3 regions of the Salipaludibacillus agaradhaerens genome follow, and region 1 is predicted to be linked to each of the others. Evidence: riboswitches for the same ligand, from Rfam matches in the RefSeq annotation. Region 1 holds a riboswitch; each other region holds the start of a gene.
The links. Region 1 has a riboswitch for cyclic di-GMP ahead of sda (sporulation histidine kinase inhibitor Sda). Riboswitches for the same ligand answer to the same signal wherever they lie in the genome.

Region 1 (6,261 bases):
ATTCAGGAAGACGGCTCAGTTATTTTTAGCATGGGGGAAGTGAAGTCAGGGAGAAATGGTGATGTACGGGTCGCTTTTGATAAAGTACTTTTCCCAGGAGTATCTGTTACAAAAGAAGGCTTTCTGGAAACAGACATAAGGAGTGAACAAGAGGAGCGGGCCGATGAAGCTGCTACATATGCTGCACGGCAGCATATAATAAAACATACGGCTTTTATTGCCTTACCGATAATAGGCCTTATATATTTTATCGTTATTCTCACTGTTATAAAAGGGAATCACCATAGAAAACAAGCTGTCAATTATTTGCAGAATAATGATGAAATACCGGTAACAGACATGACCATGCCTGAAACAATCGTCTTTTATAACCGCTATGCAGTTACAGCGGAAGTGTTAACAGCTTCCTTGCTAGATCTCGTGCGACTTAAAAAAGTGGAACAACTAGAGAGCAACACATTTCGGTTGAAAGACAGAACAGATTTAGAAGAAGACGAAAAAATATTAGTATCTTGGCTATTTGATGACATAGGAGACGGAGAAATATTTAAGTTAGCTGACTTCAATGCCTATTACACTGTTGAAGATAACGGGACCCATTTTGAAAAAAAGCAGACTTCATGGACACAAGCTATCGTTAATAAACTAAAAGATAAGAAACTAACAGTTAAAATGGGGAAGCTCCGCTCTTTACTAGCTGTTTCAAGTTTACTACCGATTGGATTGGCGATTGCATGTTTAATGTACAAACTTATTTTCCCGTCTATTAGCGCCGTGGTGATAAGTCTCTTCATTTTAGGATTCACAATTTTTTATACCCCAAAAACAGAGAAGGGTTGGTATGTCCATTTAGCTTGGGATCGTTTTTATAATCATCTATCACAGATGAATACGCAAGATTGGAAGAAATGGCCTCAAGAAAAACAAATGAAAGCCTTCGTATTTGGCTTAGGCGTTCACAATCATTCTGTAGAGAAAATAGCTAAAGAGATTCAATCATATTTAGATAATATTAATAAGCTGTCTTTAAAGGGACCGTCTTCAGATATATCGAACGGAGTAGTCACATTTATGCTGGTCGGTATGGCCATTAACAAAGACTTTAAACGGACTGTATCTGCCAATGAATCTGCTGGTTTAGACAGTAATGGAAACAATAGTATTGGTGGTGGAACTGGAGTTGGGGGTGGCGGAGGAGGTTCAGGCGCATTTTAATTAGTTTCATTTCTTTCTAACGATGTAAGGTTTAAATCTCCTTTAAAAAAGCGGCCCGTCAATTATGGGCCGTTTCAGTTAGTGCGAGTATCCGATTCTCATTTAGTGGATATTAAGATTGAAGTAATTGATTTATATCAGTTTCTATTTTTTTTGGGGAGGTCTGAGGGGAATATCGTTTAATAACCTCACCATCTCGATTAATAAGAAATTTAGTGAAATTCCATTTTATTTCTTTACTTAACATCCCTTTTTCTTTTTCCTTCAGGTGTTTGTAAAGTGGATGTGCTGAAGGGCCGTTAACGTTAATTTTCTTAAATAATGGAAAGGTAACGCCGAAATTGATTTCGCACGCAGATTCCATTTCATCATCCTCTAATGGTTCTTGGTTCATAAATTGATTAGAGGGAAACCCTAATACTTCTAAACCATCAGCTTTATATTGTTCATAAAGAGCTTGTAATTCTTTAAATTGCGGTGCCAGCCCACACTTCGTCGCTGTATTCACAATGAGAACAACTTTACCTTTATATTCCTCTAGACTTACCTCATCACCATTAGGCTTTTGTACAGTGAAATTATGAATTGTTGTCATTAGCGCGCTCCTCCTAAATAAACACTATTACACTATTTATATTTAATCACTTGAGAGGTTAATCTAGCAAGAAACATGCTTCGTTTCTTTGAACATAATTATTGTCTTCATTTTGCTAATTGTTTCTTTTTATTCATGGCCGGCGTCAGAGAAAGACCAGGTGAGAGGATACCGTTGTAAAGCTTGATTTTTTCAAAGAAAGCGTCGTTTTCAAAAGTATTATGTATTTCAGCTGCTTTTAGTACGATTTGTGCGGCTACTTGGGCATCTTCAAGAGCATGGTGATGATTAAATGTCATATCTAATTCAGCTGCTATCGTATTAAGCTTAAAATTGTAAAACTCAGGCCATGTTTTTTTCGCAATAGCCACGGTACAATTGTATAGCATTGAAGGGTAAGGCAAGCCAATAGCTTGTAAGGAGCTCTTTAAAACGCTTATATCAAAAGAAGCATTATGAGCTACGACTAAACTATTTTCAAAGTAATGAGCGAGATCAGACCAAACATCACTAAATAATGGGGCGTTCTTAACATCCTCCCATGTGATTCCATGGACTCTCTCACAAAAGGGATCAAAGTATGAATTTCTCGGTCTGATAAGTGTGTAAACTTCATCAACAATACAATCGTCAATAACTTGAACTAGTCCAATGGCGCAAGCACTATCACGTTGCCTGGAAGCTGTTTCAAAGTCAATCGCTATAAAATTCATTAAAAGCCTCCTAAAGAACATACGTTTCCTATAGAATATCAGCTCTATCGGCAAAATAAAAGGGGGACATTACATTCTGACTTAGAATTGGTCATATAGTGTTATCCGAACACCACTAACTTGGTTTACTTTGACACCGAATCATGACAGAGACACTGTCTATATTAATAACGGTAAGTTCGTAGCGACGTCACACCCTTTTATGCGAGTTGAGTCATGTTTTTCTTTTTTAATAACGGACATTTTTTATTAATTTACAATAATATTCGTTATATGGAGCGTGACATTGGATTATGACATTCATTCAGTTAACTAAATCTATTAAAAATTGGTATTATATTAACCAGGTAATAGTGAAAAGTAACAGTTTACATATTCTAATAATAAAAAATGCCTTTTAATGGGACTTATGACTACCCCTACGGCTTAATTATTCAAAAATAATGGGGCTATATTTAAGTTATTTCTCATCCTTTTGGACGATATTTCCCCAATTCATAAAAAAGTAAGTTAAATCACATTTTATTTACTATAAACTATGATATAATACCTTTTGATATTGGGATATTTTTGCATTACTAATATGAACAGTTAGTGAGTAGAGGCATAAAATTAAGGGATTTATACTACTTACGGGAGCGATGAAAAACTATTTGTAATTGGGCACTTGAATAGTTTGGAGCTGCTAGTGCAACCGACCTGAGTAAATAAAGAAGGGGAGGTTTGTACATTGACTTCATCAATTAAGCGTTTAAATAGCGATCAATTATTGGAAGTGTATACACATGCGAAAGAACTTGGCTTAGAAACAGAATTCATTAAAATACTTGAAAATGAATTAGAAAGTAGAAAAATATATACTAAAAGCCATACACCTACAACACCTAATTGTCGTAAAATAAACCATGTGGTAAGTAAAACTCATTACTCCAGTTAATGTCACAAATACCGTTTACTTTTCTCCTAACTGTTCGCATAGTTTTCTTTACTTGCTTTCATACTAGTTATAAAACCAAGTAAGGAAGGTGATTTTATGCGAAAAAAGAGTAACCTTACAGGACATGTCGTGGGGGATAGGCACTTCCATTATGAAGATGACAAAAAAAAGGATGAGTTTTCTAGTGGTGTGTCAACGGTTCATGAACAACTGGAAGATAGTTATAACGTTGGAACAGTCGATCATAAGAAAACGGATAATAACAAATAATGATTCACTGATCTTAATCTCATTTTTTTAGCTTAACTGTTATCTTTTATTACCTCCATTTATAGCGGAGGTAATTTTTGGTTTTAAGATGTTTATAATAAAACATTATCGGAAGGTTATTTAACGATTATCGCGCAAATAATGTTAAGAGGGTATAATTAAGGTATATTTCTTAAAATTAGATAAGTCAGAAAGGAAGATTAGTTTATGACAACTCCCTTTAGGATTTTTTCAGAAATTAATGAGTTAGAGAAAGTGATTGTGCATCGGCCCGGAAAAGAAATAGAAAACCTATCCCCAGAGTATATGGAAGAATTATTGTTTGATGATATTCCTAATTTAAGAATTGCGCAACGTGAACACGATGAATTTGTAAAAGCTTTATCATCAAAAGGGGCAGAGGTCGTCTATTTAACAGATATGGCTACGGAAGCGCTTAAAGAAGAACATGTCAGAAAAAAATTTATTACTGAATTTCTTCATGCCTCATTAAAACATTTGAGGTATGACAGCGGTATTTATTATAGCTTAGAAGAATTTCTAGTATCTAAACCACCTGCTGAACTCGTTGAAACAGTGATTAGTGGCGTTAGAAGAAATGAAGTGGATGTGAAATCGGAATACTTGATGGCTGAGATGATTAATCATGATTTTCCGTTTTATTTAGATCCTTTACCAAACATGTATTTCACTAGAGACCCCGCAGCTATCATTGGTGAGTCTATTTCCTTAAATTTAATGGACCAAAAGGCTCGCAAGAATGAGACGCTATTCTTAAAATATATCGTAAAACATTCCCATGATTATGTTAATAAAGATATACCTATTATTTATGATAAGGACGATGGTTTTCCTATTGAAGCAGGTGATATTCTCATCTTATCACCGGATGTTATAGCAATTGGTATTAGTGCACGTACAAGTCCCCATGCCATAGAAAAATTATTTAGAAATTTAAGAACACTGAAAACAGGCTTTAAGAAAGTAATTGCGATTCAAATACCGAAAAAAAGAGCTTTTATGCATTTAGATACCGTTTTTACACAAGTTGATATTGACAAATTTACGATTCATCCCACTGTGATGAAAATTGCCGCGGAAATGGACATTTACATCCTTCAAGAGAATAAAGACGGTGAGATCGAAGTAGAAAAAAGAAATGACTTAACAAAAACACTTAAAGAATGTCTTGCACTTGAAGAGGTGACACTTATACCAGTCGGAGACGGTCAAGCTATTGAAGCGGCACGAGAACAATGGAATGACGGCAGTAATACATTTGCCCTTGCTCCAGGGACAATCATCACATATGATCGAAATTATGTCACAAACGATACGTTAAGAGCGCACGGGATTAATGTGATTGAAGTTCCCAGTTCCGAATTAGCAAGAGGTCGTGGAGGACCGCGTTGTATGACGATGCCATTAAAACGAAAGTAATGTATTCCTCCCCTATGCGTCATTTTAATATATGATTGTTCTTAAAAACGAGAGGCATCGTGTAAATAAGTATAAAGCTGTCGTGTAACACCAAATCTTGCTTGAATTGTGAGATGAAAATTGAGATAATAGCTGTTGGTTTAAAAAGAGGATCTCGTATTTTATGAGTCGTTCACATAAAAGATGTCTCAGTTTGAACTACTAAGATTATTGGTAGAGCTATCATTATAAATAAAGTGAAATGAGGGGTTAAAATGACGAAACCATCGATTTACGGTTTAACATTTGACCAATTAAAAGAGTGGTTTACAGAAAAAGGGGAAAAGCCATTCCGCGCTTCTCAAGTGTGGGACTGGTTATATATCAAGCGTGTTACCTCATTTAATGAGATGACGAATTTAAAAAAAGACTGTATTCAATTACTTGAAAATCATTTTGTGATTCAATCACTTCAATTACATTCAAAGCAAGTTTCAAGTGATGGCACTGAAAAATTCCTATTCAAACTAAGTGATGGTAATTTAATTGAAACTGTATTAATGCGTTTTGATTACGGTGCTTCCGTTTGTGTGACAACGCAAGTAGGGTGTAATATTGGGTGTAGTTTTTGTGCAAGTGGCTTATTGTCTAAAGATCGTGATTTAACCAGTGGTGAAATTGTCCAACAAATTATGAACGTACAACATAGTATGGATGAGACAGGAAAAGGAGAACGTGTTAGCCATATTGTAGTAATGGGAATCGGCGAACCATTTGATAATTATACTCATTTAATGAATTTCCTCCGGATCGTGAACAGTGATAAAGGATTAGCTATTGGTGCACGACATATTACCGTTTCTACGAGTGGAATTATTAAAAAGATATATGACTTTGCAGATGAAGATTTTCAAGTGAACCTTGCAGTTTCTTTACATGCTCCAAATAATGAGTTGCGCACGCAAATTATGAAAATTAATAAAGCCCAGCCGATTGAAAAACTCATGGAAGCAGTTGATTATTACTTAAAGAAGAGGAACAGGCGTATTACATTTGAATATATTCTACTGGATGGTGTGAATGATCAGCCAGAGCATGCACAGCAATTAGTA
Region 2 (6,261 bases), 330 kb from region 1:
GTGTGTGTATTTTAGCAATAGTATTACTTTTATTAGGAATAAGAACGATAAAACCTACTCCTTTGCGGACTTGGAAGAGTTATTTTACAGCGCTAAAGCACATTGTTTTCCATCGTATTAAGGATGTATTTCCCTTGATTTTTATTGGTGGTGGAGCTATGTGTTTGCTATTTGGTTTTCTGACATATTATTCTTATGAGCTTGAATGGATTTACGGGCAAACTGGCATGACTAAGGCTTTTTTATTCACTTTACCATTGATAGGGCTCATAATAGGCTCAATTTTAACAGGTAATCTAGTAGAACGTTATCGTAAAATTAATCTTGGAAACATTTTTAAAGGGGTCACAATTCTTCTGGCAATATGCTTTTTTCTATTGTTATTACATGAAACATTGTGGTTACTTATTATCATAACAACATTGATAGGGGGAAGCTCAGCCGCCATTTTAGTAATATGTAACCTTCTTATAACTGAAAACGTCTTAAAAGAGGAGAGAGATATAATCGTGTCTTTATACAGTATGGTACGTTTCATAGGGGTGGGACTTGGTCCTCCATTATTTACGGTACTTATGTATAATGAAGAGGCTATGTTTGTTAGTTTGTTTACCGTCATGGTCTTATTGGGGATTGTCTGCCAATTTCTTTTAAAATGTCGGTTGCTGCCGAGTCATATGCCTAACAAGTGACTCTCTTTTTTCTTCTTACTTATATAACGTTTTTCTGGTAGTGTGTAGATTAGATTATTGAAAAGAGGGGTATGAGAATGAGAACACTTTACAAGACAGCTGTTTCAACTTTTGCTATTTGGTTGTTGTTTATATCAGTCGCTTTTGCAGATGCGGCTCCTGGAGATGAAATTGTGACGCTTGGTGATGATTTGTCTCCACAGCAAAGGGAAACATTACTTAATGAAATGAATGTTAATGAAGATGAGGTACTTATAGTCACTGTAACAAATGAAGAAGAACATCAATACTTAGGTGATTATATAAGTGCTTCTGTTATTGGAAGTAATGCTTTATCTTCCTCGAAAATTACACTTTTAGATCAAGGTGAAGGGGTTGATGTGGAAACAAATCGTATTACTTGGGTTTCTGAAGGAATGTATGCTAATGCTTTAATTACTGCCGGTGTAAAAGATGCGAATATTTACGTTACAGCACCTTTTAATGTCTCAGGTACTGGTGCTTTAACTGGATTAATTAAAGCGTATGAAGCGTCCACTGATGAGGTAATTCCTGAGGATCAAAAACAAGTGGCAAATGAAGAATTAGTTAAAACAGCAGAGCTTAGTGATGAATACGGTGTAGAAGATGCAACTGAACTTATGGCTCGTATTAAAGAAGCACTTGCTGAGGAAAATATAGAGACAGAGGAAGATTTACGTGCTTTAATTCAACGAATTGCAGGAGAGTTAGGCATGACTCTAACTGATGAAGAATTAAATGGTTTAGTCTCATTATTTAATCGTATGAAAGATTTAAATATTGATTGGGACCAAGTGCAAAATCAAATTGGTAAAATACGTGAAAACATTGGTGATTTCTTAAATAGTGAAGAAGGTCAAGGATTCATACAATCTATTCTTGATTTTATCTCAAACCTAATTGATATCGTGAAAGGTTGGTTTAGTTCTTAACAGAAAGAACACTATTTTTACTAAGTTAACTCAATTTAGCTGGAATGTGTGAGTAGGGAGGGGAAACTAAACCGTCCCTACTTTTTTTATCACAGATAGCCGTCCGTAAAATGCTCACCTCGTAAATCTATTTAAGCTAACGGACGCGAATGTGCGATTCACTCAACTACCAACCGGTGGGGAAATACGAAAAATTCTCATTGATGAAGGGCGTTTTATTAAACATAGCAAAGTGATTTTCTTCTCATGCTGAAACTTTTTTAGTCAATGTAACGTAAATGATTTTAGAATAGAAAATTTGATACAATAACGTAAAGACTGCATTTAGGAAGGAGGAAGTATTATGGAATTTTTAGACTACGCTGCTTTTGGTTTTTTTGTTGTTTTTATCGCTACCCTCTTCATATTTGGTGAGATGATGGTACGCACTAAAGGATTGTTCGGTGTAATAGGTGTCGTCATTATGGCGATTTATTTTTCTTATCATGTAACCGCAGGAGACAGTTTGTGGATAGTCATACTTTATCTAATCGGTCTATCGTTAATCATCTTTGACGGGAAAGTAACGACAGATGGCACGATCGCCTCTTTGGGGATATTGTTGATGGTATTGGGGTTAGCAATTCCTGCTCCTGGATTAACGTATGGGGCACTTGTTTCAATGGCCTTCTTAATAGCTGCTCCTTCATCTTACCTATTCACAAAAGTTTTTCCACGTAGAAATATGTGGGATAAGATGACGCTGAAAGATAGATTGACATCAGAACATGGTTATAATTCGATGAATGACAGTTATAAAGAACTAGTTGGTAAAACTGGGATCACAAAAACACCTTTTAGACCTACGGGAACCGTAGAGGTTGACGGGAAACTCTACAGTGCAACGTCAGATAACCAATGGATTAAGGAAGATGAGACAGTGAAGGTTCTTTCAGTGGATGGTACACGTATCGTTATAGTACCTAAAAATTAATGGCTGATAACTTATATAAAGCCGATAATTTCAAAGGAACTGCACTAATATGTGACAAATTATATAGGGCGAAATAAAAATTCATTAAAATTTTTTTAAAAATAGCATACTTACGATCTAGTCATAATTCATTGTAAATATGTAACAATGCAAAAAAGTATGTCTATTTATGCATTTTTTTCGAAATATGTTCCTGAAAACACAGTGAAAAAGCACTTATGTAATGAATATTTAATGTTGGGTAGGCAATAGGGATGAATTTTAATATTATGACATTTTTCGACATACTTTTCACCTGAAAGTTATTTATAATTATCTCTGGCTCCATCGAATGTCACATTATTTTTTTCGAACCAGATCTTCTTCTAGTCAACGGCAAATCTATTGAAAAATAGAGACGCAAAGTTACAGGTCTAAGGAGAGTTAAAGGAGTTTACCTCTCTCTATGATGGCTGAACTGCCTAGCGGTGTTTATAATGGTTTGTGCGAGAGGGGATCATGTAATTATAATGGCTATTGATGAAAAACAACTTAAAGATTGGGAAGTGCTTCTTAATCAAGCAAAGGACATGGGTTTGACAGTAGAAGAAGTGAGAGAGTTTTTTGTGAAGAAAAAAGAATTAAAAACAATATAAGATAAGGCTTCTTCAAAATATTTTGAAGAAGCCTTATCTTAAACTAGCCTGAGGGTTACGTGGACTATCCTATATCATCCAATACTTAAAATCTAATAGGGTATTAGACCGATCGTTCTTCCATTGCCGTCATAGAACGGTCAATCGTTCTTTCTTGATAAAATAAGGGTGTTAAGGGTAGATCTAATGTAATAAAGATACGTCTAACAATTTCAATGGATGGATTTTTCTTTTTATTCCGCTCTAAGTAACTTAAGTATGACTTCGAAACGCCTGTTTTTCTAGAAAGCTCAGATAATGTAAGACCTTTTTCCTTACGTCGATAGCGAATCATATCACCAATCATTGTTATCCCCCTCTCATGCAAAGTTTTTCCCTCATATTGTTCATTATATAGCACAATGGTCATTTGTTAAAAAAAGAAATAATGAGCAAAATGGAGTATATACGACATTGAGAACGAATTTAGTTCTTTATATGAGTATTTTGACGATTTTTGAAGGTTCCCATTTAGTAGGAAATCTTTTATACTAAAATTATATTCTTTATTAAGAACGCGTTATATTTTGGCTAATTATAGGCCTTAATTATTTTATTGTAAAAGTTTATTCATAAATAGAATGCCGTGTTACCTTAAGGGAATAAGTGTGAGTAAAACTCATTGATTTTGACATGATGACTTTCGGGAGATTGCAACACACTGAAGTATAACGAAGAACGAGAGGTTCATTTTTCCACCACTTCATCACTTTGAGGAGTTAAAGCGAATGAGGGAGTTTAAAGCGATAAAGTGGCGGTAGCGACTAAAGTGAACATATTATTTTTGTTGTATCTTCCATTTGTTAAATTCTAAAAACTCTTTAAATTCATCTTTGGATACGCCTGATTCCATTGCTTCTTTCACGAGAGATTGCCATTCTGCATCCATTTGTTTGTCGTCTGTAACATCATCATGCAATAAAAGATCCATTTTTATGTTAAGTACATTAGCGATTTTTTCTAGAAACTGAATGGATGGATTCGTTTGAATGTTTCTCTCTATAGCACTTAAATAGGATTTCGCTACCCCTGCTTTTTCCGCTAATTCGGTTAGTGACATACCAGATTCTTTTCTATATTTTTTAACTCTTTCACCAATCATCGGATATCCTCCTCTATATACTCATATTTACACATCAAATTATTATCTATCTTACAAGAACATGTCATGATTATTTATGTGATAAAAAGTTCACTATTAAGTTTTAAGATGTTCGTTATAAGGGATACATTCTTAATATATCATATTTTTACTGATTGAGCTTTCTTTTCTTAAATTTTTTAAAGAAATGTGTAATAAGTAATGAGGTAAGCGGTAATATAATGGCTATATTACCGCTTCATTTGAGTTGGTTAAAAACTTCTTATTCTGTAATAGGGTCTTTCGGTTTTGGGATGCTTTTTAAAACGTAGGTAATGATAATAATGGCTATAATCCAATAAAGAATAAATAAGAGTGGCATACCAAGGATATTGAACGTTCCAAAAAGTACTATTATAATCGTTGGCAAGGTTGCCGTGTATACAGATAAGATCCAGCATTGTTTATAAGATAATTGGTTTGCCATACTCGATTTCATAAGTAGCATAACAAGTGACAGAAGGAAAATAACAATAAACTTGACACCTGTACCTATTAAATATACACCCAAAACGATTAAAGAAAGTATTAATGGGAATAAGTTATTAACTGTTTCTACCATAGAAAGAAGTTCATCCGACGAAAATGGCACACCTATTTCTTGATAACCTACTACTTCAGGGTCTCCTGCAACCATTATAACAGCACTTCTCTCCAGTAAAGCATAGGCGATATCGTAATCAGAAATGTCCGTTGGATTGAGATCACCAGTAGGGTCGATGATGATGAAACCATGGTCTGTTTCGGATATATAAGGCTCATTTAGCTCATCAGAGGCAAGAAGGCCATCTTCTACATAAAATGAAGGCAGCTCTTCTACATATTTATGTACTGTATTAAAAAGGGCGTTCAAACCGCTACCTATTTGAAAAGCTAAAGGAATACAAGCGATAAGCATCAGAAAAAAAACATAGAGAATGGCCTTTCCTATTTTTTGAAAACGAAAACTAGCGATGGTTTGAGGTGAGATTAAACTTTTTACGAATTGCTTGAAAATATTCATGTCTTCACTCCTTTTAAAAACGATTTTTTCCAATTCTAAATATTACTATGCCATTTTAACAATTACAAGGCCAGCGTAAACAAAATTTTTATTAATTAGAATGAATGTTTGACATGAACAAGTGAACAATGAGAAATAGTTGCTATTACACGTATGTCTTAATAAAGAATTGCACCGAAAGCGGGGACTTCCGCAGGGGCATCGTTGTCTAAAAAATCAATGATCCAAGGACTTATCGTCATACCGAACAGATGGTAAGCCCTGGGGACATCATTCGTCTGTAGCAAAGAGTTGTATCAGTCGTTTTATTAAGTCGTGTATTTTGTACGTTGAAATAGACTGAGAATATGAAACGAATTTAAAATCTTAACAAAATCTTTACAAATGGTTAATAATAAATTAATACTAATTGCGTACGATGGGGAACGGTAGTAGATAAGATAGAAATTTGTTGGAGTGGGGGACGAGTGCTTGGATTTACCATTGCAGGATTTATTATTTATGTTTTTTGGCGGTTTAGCCATCTTTCTGTTTGGTATTAAATACATGGGAGACGGGTTGCAAAAAGTTGCTGGTGATAAACTTAGAGATATTTTAGATAAATTTACTAGCAACCCTGTTATGGGAGTTATAGCTGGTATTGTTGTGACCGTATTATTACAAACGAGCACGGGGACTACGGTTCTAGCTATTGGTTTAGTTAACGCTGGATTTATGACCTTAAGACAGTCTATAGGGGTCATTATGGGTGCCAATATTGGAACGACTATAACAGCTTTTATAATTGGTTTGAAAATTTCAGACTACGCTCTTCCTATCATAGCG
Region 3 (6,261 bases), 2.5 Mb from region 1:
GATGCGTTTCTTTACGGATAAGCTAAAGCCTGCACCGAAAAAAATTGACGATATTGGTGTTGGGGAAGGAGGAATTGTTTCAGTTAACGGGAGACGGGCTGGTGCTTATCGTGACAAAAATGGGGACATGCACGTCGTTGATACGACTTGCACACACTTAGGGTGTGAGGTGCATTGGAACAACGGTGATCGAACATGGGATTGCCCTTGCCACGGCTCTAGGTATGACGTTAATGGTCATGTTATTGAAGGTCCTGCTAACGAACCATTAAAACCATTACCCGAATAAATGTACATTAAAGTTAAAGGGGAAAACACCAAACTGCTTCCTGTTACCTCATGTGAGTGCATGTGATGAGATATGATTAAATTGATGATCACTAGGGTAAAGAAGGTATAACATTCCTTTTCGCCTTTTCATGTGATTGTCATTAAACATTTCGAAAGGGGTGCCTCATGAGGTATAAACGACAAGAAGCGATGCGATGTGAATTTAGACACCCGCTTGATACAACTTTCTTTATAAGTTCATTGAATGGGAAACCCTATCGCTCTTCTCAAGCTAAAGGGACGATTCTAAATGCCAGTTTAGGTGGTCTACGCTTAAAAGCGCCTCTTGACCTTCCTGTTAATAAACAGTTAGAAGTGACATTCACATTCACTATTGCACACTGCTTCCTAACCGTACAGGGGCGTCCTCTTTGGAAAAAACGTGATAAAAATGCCTTTATTTATGGGATCAAACTTACCACCGACACACATGAAAAAGACATGCTAACAGCGCTAAAAGCTTATAACAAATGCTATTAATAACACCGCTCCCCATCTGAACTCTTTACACAGGTTTAGTCTGTTTGTACATATGGGAATAGATTAGGAGAAACTTTTTAAGGAGGCTAATGATGACTAAGAAGATATTGATGGTGTTAACGAGTCATTCAACAATAAATGACCAAGCCACTGGCCTTTGGTTAGAAGAATATGCCGCACCTTATGCCACATTTGTTAAACACGGCTTTGATGTCACGGTTACAAGCATTGAGGGTGGGCAAGTCCCCCTTGACCCGAACAGTCTGCCTGATGAGGAAAAATTTGAATGGCAAGAAGCACAATCAAAGCTTACTAATACAGAGAAGTTATCAGATAAACATATCTCTGGGTTCGATGCCGTCTTTATACCTGGTGGTCACGGCACCGTTTTTGATTTTCCTGAAAATGAAATGCTGAAAAGACTCCTGCAAGAACACGCAGAAGACGGGACGATTCTTGCATCGGTTTGTCATGGACCGAGTGCGTTTGTAAATGTTACGTACAAAGATGGCACCCCTCTCGTCCAAGGGAAAAAAATAACGGCCTTTACGGATGAGGAAGAACGGGAAATGCAATTAGATGATGCCGTTCCTTTCTTACTTGAATCAGAGTTAAAAGCCCGTGGCGGCAAATTTGTCCGTGGCGATAAATGGAGCGATTATTCAGTGCATGACGGTCAGCTTATTACTGGTCAAAACCCAATGTCCAGTCAAAGCACGGCCGATAAAGTGGTTGAAGCATTAAGAAACTAAATGTAAGTTTCGGTAAGTGATATAGGCGTCTCCCCCTTTTTAACATTTGCTTGTTGATAACCTATTATCAACATGTGGGGGAGACGCTTTTTGCGTGGCGTCACTTGGGGGAATTAAACGTGCCGGCTTATAAGGCATCATGCTAAAAGAGGAGATGACCACTCAAATCGAAGGGACAGAAGAAATAATCTCCTGCCCAAGTGTTTTCTTTATTTTTTGTCTGTACACAGTTCGCTAGCTACAAGCTTTTGTTATCTGCCCTTATTTTGCTCCGCTTATAACTTAAATGAACTTTTTAACTCAACAATTCGGTTGAAGACAAGCTTATCTTCATGAGAATCTTTCGGATCAACGTTAAAATAACCGTGACGGAAAAATTGGAATTTATCATTCCCTTTGACGTCAGCCATGTTCGGCTCTACATAGCCATGGACAACGTCCAATGACTCAGGATTAACGGCATCAAGGAAGTCGTCACCGCTTTTTTCATCATCAATTAAGGAATTATATAAGCGGAATTCGGCTTCTTTCGCATGAGTTGCTTCAACCCAATGAAGTGTCCCTTTCACTTTACGTCCTGTAAAACCACTGCCGCTCTTCGTCTCTGGGTCATACGTACAGCGAAGCTCAATGACATTGCCTTCCTCGTCTTTAATGACTTGCTCACATTTAATAAAGTAAGCATGCTTTAAACGCACTTCATTACCTGGAAAGAGGCGGAAGTATTTTTTTGGCGGGTTCTCCATAAAATCACTTTGCTCAATATAAATTTCCCGTGAAAAAGGAATTTGCCGTGTCCCCATCGTTTCATTCTCAGGATTAACCTCAGCATCCAACCACTCCACTTCCCCTTCTGGATAGTTCGTAATGACTACTTTCAAGGGTTTTAAAACGGACATCGTGCGCGGTGATTGTAATTTTAAATCTTCACGAACAAAATGCTCTAGCATGCGTACGTCTACAAGATTGTCCGCTTTACTTACACCGATCTCGCGGCAAAATGTTTTAATAGAATCAGCGGTAAATCCACGGCGTCTTAGGCCTGACAGGGTAGGCATTCGCGGATCGTCCCAGCCATCCACATAGCCTTCATCCACGAGCTGTTTCAATTTACGCTTACTCATGACCGTATTTGTCAAATTCAACCGAGCAAATTCAATTTGCTTTGGCGTACCTTCTATTTCTGTATGTTCCACTACCCAGTCATACAATGGCCGCTGATCCTCAAACTCTAACGTACAAATGGAATGTGTTACACCTTCAATGGCATCTTCAAGTGGGTGCGCATAGGAATACATTGGATAAATACACCACTTGTCACCGGTATTATGATGTTCAGTATGAGAAATTCGGTAAATGACAGGATCTCGCAAGTTAATGTTCGGTGATGACATGTCTATTTTAGCCCGAAGCACCTTTTCTCCATTGGCAAATTCACCTTTTCTCATCTTTTCGAAAAGTGCAAGGTTTTCGTCAACACTCCTGCTTCGTGACTCACTTTCTTTACCTGGCTCAGTTAAGGTACCCCGATACTGGCGGATTTCTTCCTGTGTTAAATCTTCTACATATGCGAGGCCTTTCTTAATGAGCAATACGGCACGTTCATACATCTCTTCAAAGTAATTAGACGCATAAAATAAACCGTCCCATTCATAACCAAGCCACTGAATATCTTGTTTAATGGCATCCACAAACTCTTGGTCTTCTTTCAATGGATTTGTATCGTCAAACCGAAGATTCGTCTTGCCGTTAAAAGCATCTGCCAACTCAAAGTTTAAGACGATTGATTTGGCGTGACCGATGTGCAAATAGCCATTTGGTTCTGGTGGGAACCGTGTCACTACATGCTCGTAGGTTCCTTCATCCAAGTCCTCTTGCACAATATACTTAATGAAATGTGATGAATTATTTACATTTTCACTCATGTCTCTACACCTTTCTATCACAAAAGTTCTGTTCATGATTACCATCTTTAAAATAGTCTACATTTTTAGAGCCACTTTATTAACATCGATACGACTGAGCAGTCGACAAAAGTAACTAATCTGTTTAAATAACATGTCTATTATTCGTTATATCATAAATAAGACTGGATATCTATGGATGACCTTACTTTTCACTCGTTGCGTAATTTCATTTATTTCTTTTTTGTAGCCATCCCCTCTGAAAGGCCTAATCATTCACTAATTATCCATGACCTAAAGATAGGACTTACAAGCATTTAATGGCATATTTTGTGACAAATGTGTAAATGTATTGATTACTTTAGTCCTATTGTGATACTTTTAATTATGTTCAATATAACACAATAATAATGGGCAAACCTGTTGAAAAACAGGGACGCAAAGCTCCAGGTCTAACGCTTTTAAAAAGTTAAGATGGCTGAGTTGCTTAACATATTAGCGTTTTACGTATGTTACCGGACCCCCATTATTAAAGTGGGGATTTTTTTATGTTTAAAAATATGATTGGAGGTTACTGAATGAAATCACTTAATGACGTGCAAAAGCTTTTCCCTAGTGAAGATGGCAATCGTGAAAGCAGAGAGAATTTCCTGCAATTAATTACCACTCTTCTAGAAAAAATGGATGGGATGAAGCGTCCAGATTACGCTAGTTTAGGACATGAGAAACAGCGTGAAACAAATTTTTATCAGCAGCTCATCCAAACAGCTGAAGTCCCCCTACAGGGTGAAAGTCTGTCTCACTTAGTAGACAGTATGACAAGCTTAATGACAGGGCACCCCTATCATTCCCGATACTTTTTGACGAATGTCCTTCCGATGGCAAGTATTCCCGGACTCATAGGTCAACTAACAGCCTCCCTATTGAATGGGAATAATTTATGGGATGTTTATGGTCCGGCCGGTGCGGAGGCAGAAACGAAAGTCATTGCCATGATGTCACGTATTGCTGGCTTTGATGTCAATGAGAGCTGGGGATATACAACATGGGGTGGACAAGGAGCTGTCTTTACGGGACTCCGCCTTGCTATTGCAAAACATTGTCCTGATGCAGTGGAGCACGGTGTTCCTGATAATCTGTATGTGTTCTCCTCTGAGCAAGCCCATTATAGTTTAATTAAATCAGCTGAAGCCACTGGTATTGGACGAAGCCATGTGATTAAGGTTCGTACAAAGCGAGATCACGCCATGGACGAACAAGATCTTGCCTCTAAAATGGCAAAAGTGATTGAAGAAGGAGGTAAACCTGTTTACGTTGTGGCTACAACTGGTACAACTGATAACTTTGGTATTGACAATATTCAGGCAATCAAAGATACGACAAATGCCCTTACAGATATGCATGGCTTACCTCCTGTTCATATTCATGCTGACTCAGCTCTCGGAGGATTCTATGCCTTTTTTAACGCGTACGATTTTAAGGTAAATCCGTTAAACTTTGAAGAAAAGGTGCTTACTGGATTGCAGATAATCACCTCTAAAATGCAGCATTTACACTTAGCTGACAGCTTATGTTTTGATTTCCAAAAGCTCGGTCAAACACCTTATGCAACCAGTCTTTTCTTAGTGAAAAACAAAGAAGATTTGTCATTAATTGATTTAGATGCTGCCGAATCACCATATGTCGGTGACAGAGGTTACGGTGACTATCACACAAGCTACACATTAGAATGCTCACGAATGGCCAGCTCCATTGCCATTATGGCAGCGTTACAACTTTTCGGGGTAGAAGGTTATCAAATACTGTTGGCTAACTATGTAAGAGTCAATCTTGTTTTTCGAGAAAAGCTTCAAGCAACTTTACCTGAGTTATGTGTCACGAATCCATTAAACCCCGGTCCTGTGACAGCCTTTAGGCTGTATAGCAAGACTAACAATTGGGAAATGGAAGTAGAGGGCCAGTTAACGAAAGAACAAATAATGGAAACAAATAAAAGAAATGAAGCTCTCTTCGAATATTTCGGTGCCCATAGAGCCCGTATTTTCCTAGGTGACACAAAGAAATTTGATCTTGTCCCATGTAAAAATGATGGGGAATTGCAGCCGGTTTACGTCTCTAAGTTTTTTACGATCTCACCTTATACGGAAACAGATCACATTCCTGACGTGATCACCTTTATACAAGAAGCGGTAGAAGCAACTAAATCAACAGAAAGTGAGGTAACGTTCTCATGTTAAACGTTTCATCATCGTTATTTAAAAAGTTTCTTCTTGGTATTATGGGACCTATGATTCTCTTTGCTCTCATCTTTAGCAGTGTCATATATTACTTTTCCAGCCAGTTAATTGATGATTATGTGATTCCTAGCTTTGAAGACGCCTTGACAGTGAATATGAGCCTGATGAGCGATAGTATTGACAGTCAATTAGTCCAAGCGGCTCATGAAGGTGACAGCAATGCCCTTGCAGAACTTCAGAGTGAGGTTAACAGTTTCCAAGAGTCTTCAGGTGTAGCAAATGCTTACGTATTGGGTCAATCAGGTAATGAAGAGTATATCATTGCCTTAAGCCAATACGATGAGACGATGGAGACCTACACCTTCTCTGATGATATGCACACAGCTATGGGAGGAACGGATGCTATAAGTGAGATCTATGAAGATGAATTCGGAACATTTAAATCTTATTTCTCACCAGTTGAAGGAACGGAGGCCATTTTTGGATTAGATCGTGATGCCTCATTTGTGAGTGCAGCTAGTACCCGGGGAATTATCATATCTCTCATCCTAGCTGGCG

Region 2: linked by a shared signal. The riboswitch ahead of sinI (DNA-binding anti-repressor SinI) and the one ahead of sda (sporulation histidine kinase inhibitor Sda) in region 1 are both predicted to bind cyclic di-GMP.
Region 3: linked by a shared signal. The riboswitch ahead of BK581_RS14585 (pyridoxal phosphate-dependent decarboxylase family protein) and the one ahead of sda (sporulation histidine kinase inhibitor Sda) in region 1 are both predicted to bind cyclic di-GMP.

The regions. Positions count from the first base shown of each region.
Region 1 is NZ_KV917378.1:640,950-647,210, reverse strand. Features, by position in the region: gene BK581_RS02980 (DUF2207 domain-containing protein) at 1-1,215, shown strand, start outside; gene BK581_RS02975 (glutathione peroxidase) at 1,328-1,810, opposite strand; gene BK581_RS02970 (3'-5' exonuclease) at 1,918-2,523, opposite strand; cyclic di-GMP riboswitch class II at 3,149-3,231, shown strand; gene sda (sporulation histidine kinase inhibitor Sda) at 3,254-3,460, shown strand; gene BK581_RS02960 (YozQ family protein) at 3,557-3,730, shown strand; gene BK581_RS02955 (arginine deiminase) at 3,938-5,170, shown strand; gene rlmN (dual-specificity RNA methyltransferase RlmN) at 5,425-6,261, shown strand, end outside.
Region 2 is NZ_KV917378.1:970,705-976,965, reverse strand. Features, by position in the region: gene BK581_RS04675 (MFS transporter) at 1-692, shown strand, start outside; gene BK581_RS04670 (DUF1002 domain-containing protein) at 770-1,645, shown strand; gene BK581_RS04665 (NfeD family protein) at 1,989-2,618, shown strand; cyclic di-GMP riboswitch class I at 2,983-3,083, shown strand; gene sinI (DNA-binding anti-repressor SinI) at 3,128-3,253, shown strand; gene BK581_RS04660 (helix-turn-helix domain-containing protein) at 3,357-3,599, opposite strand; gene BK581_RS04655 (helix-turn-helix domain-containing protein) at 4,071-4,394, opposite strand; gene BK581_RS04650 (DUF1189 domain-containing protein) at 4,657-5,436, opposite strand; gene BK581_RS04645 (Na/Pi cotransporter family protein) at 5,938-6,261, shown strand, end outside.
Region 3 is NZ_KV917378.1:3,120,323-3,126,583, reverse strand. Features, by position in the region: gene BK581_RS14605 (FAD-dependent oxidoreductase) at 1-289, shown strand, start outside; gene BK581_RS14600 (PilZ domain-containing protein) at 457-810, shown strand; gene BK581_RS14595 (type 1 glutamine amidotransferase domain-containing protein) at 903-1,562, shown strand; gene BK581_RS14590 (glutamine--tRNA ligase/YqeY domain fusion protein) at 1,838-3,487, opposite strand; cyclic di-GMP riboswitch class I at 3,870-3,957, shown strand; gene BK581_RS14585 (pyridoxal phosphate-dependent decarboxylase family protein) at 4,045-5,703, shown strand; gene BK581_RS14580 (methyl-accepting chemotaxis protein) at 5,697-6,261, shown strand, end outside.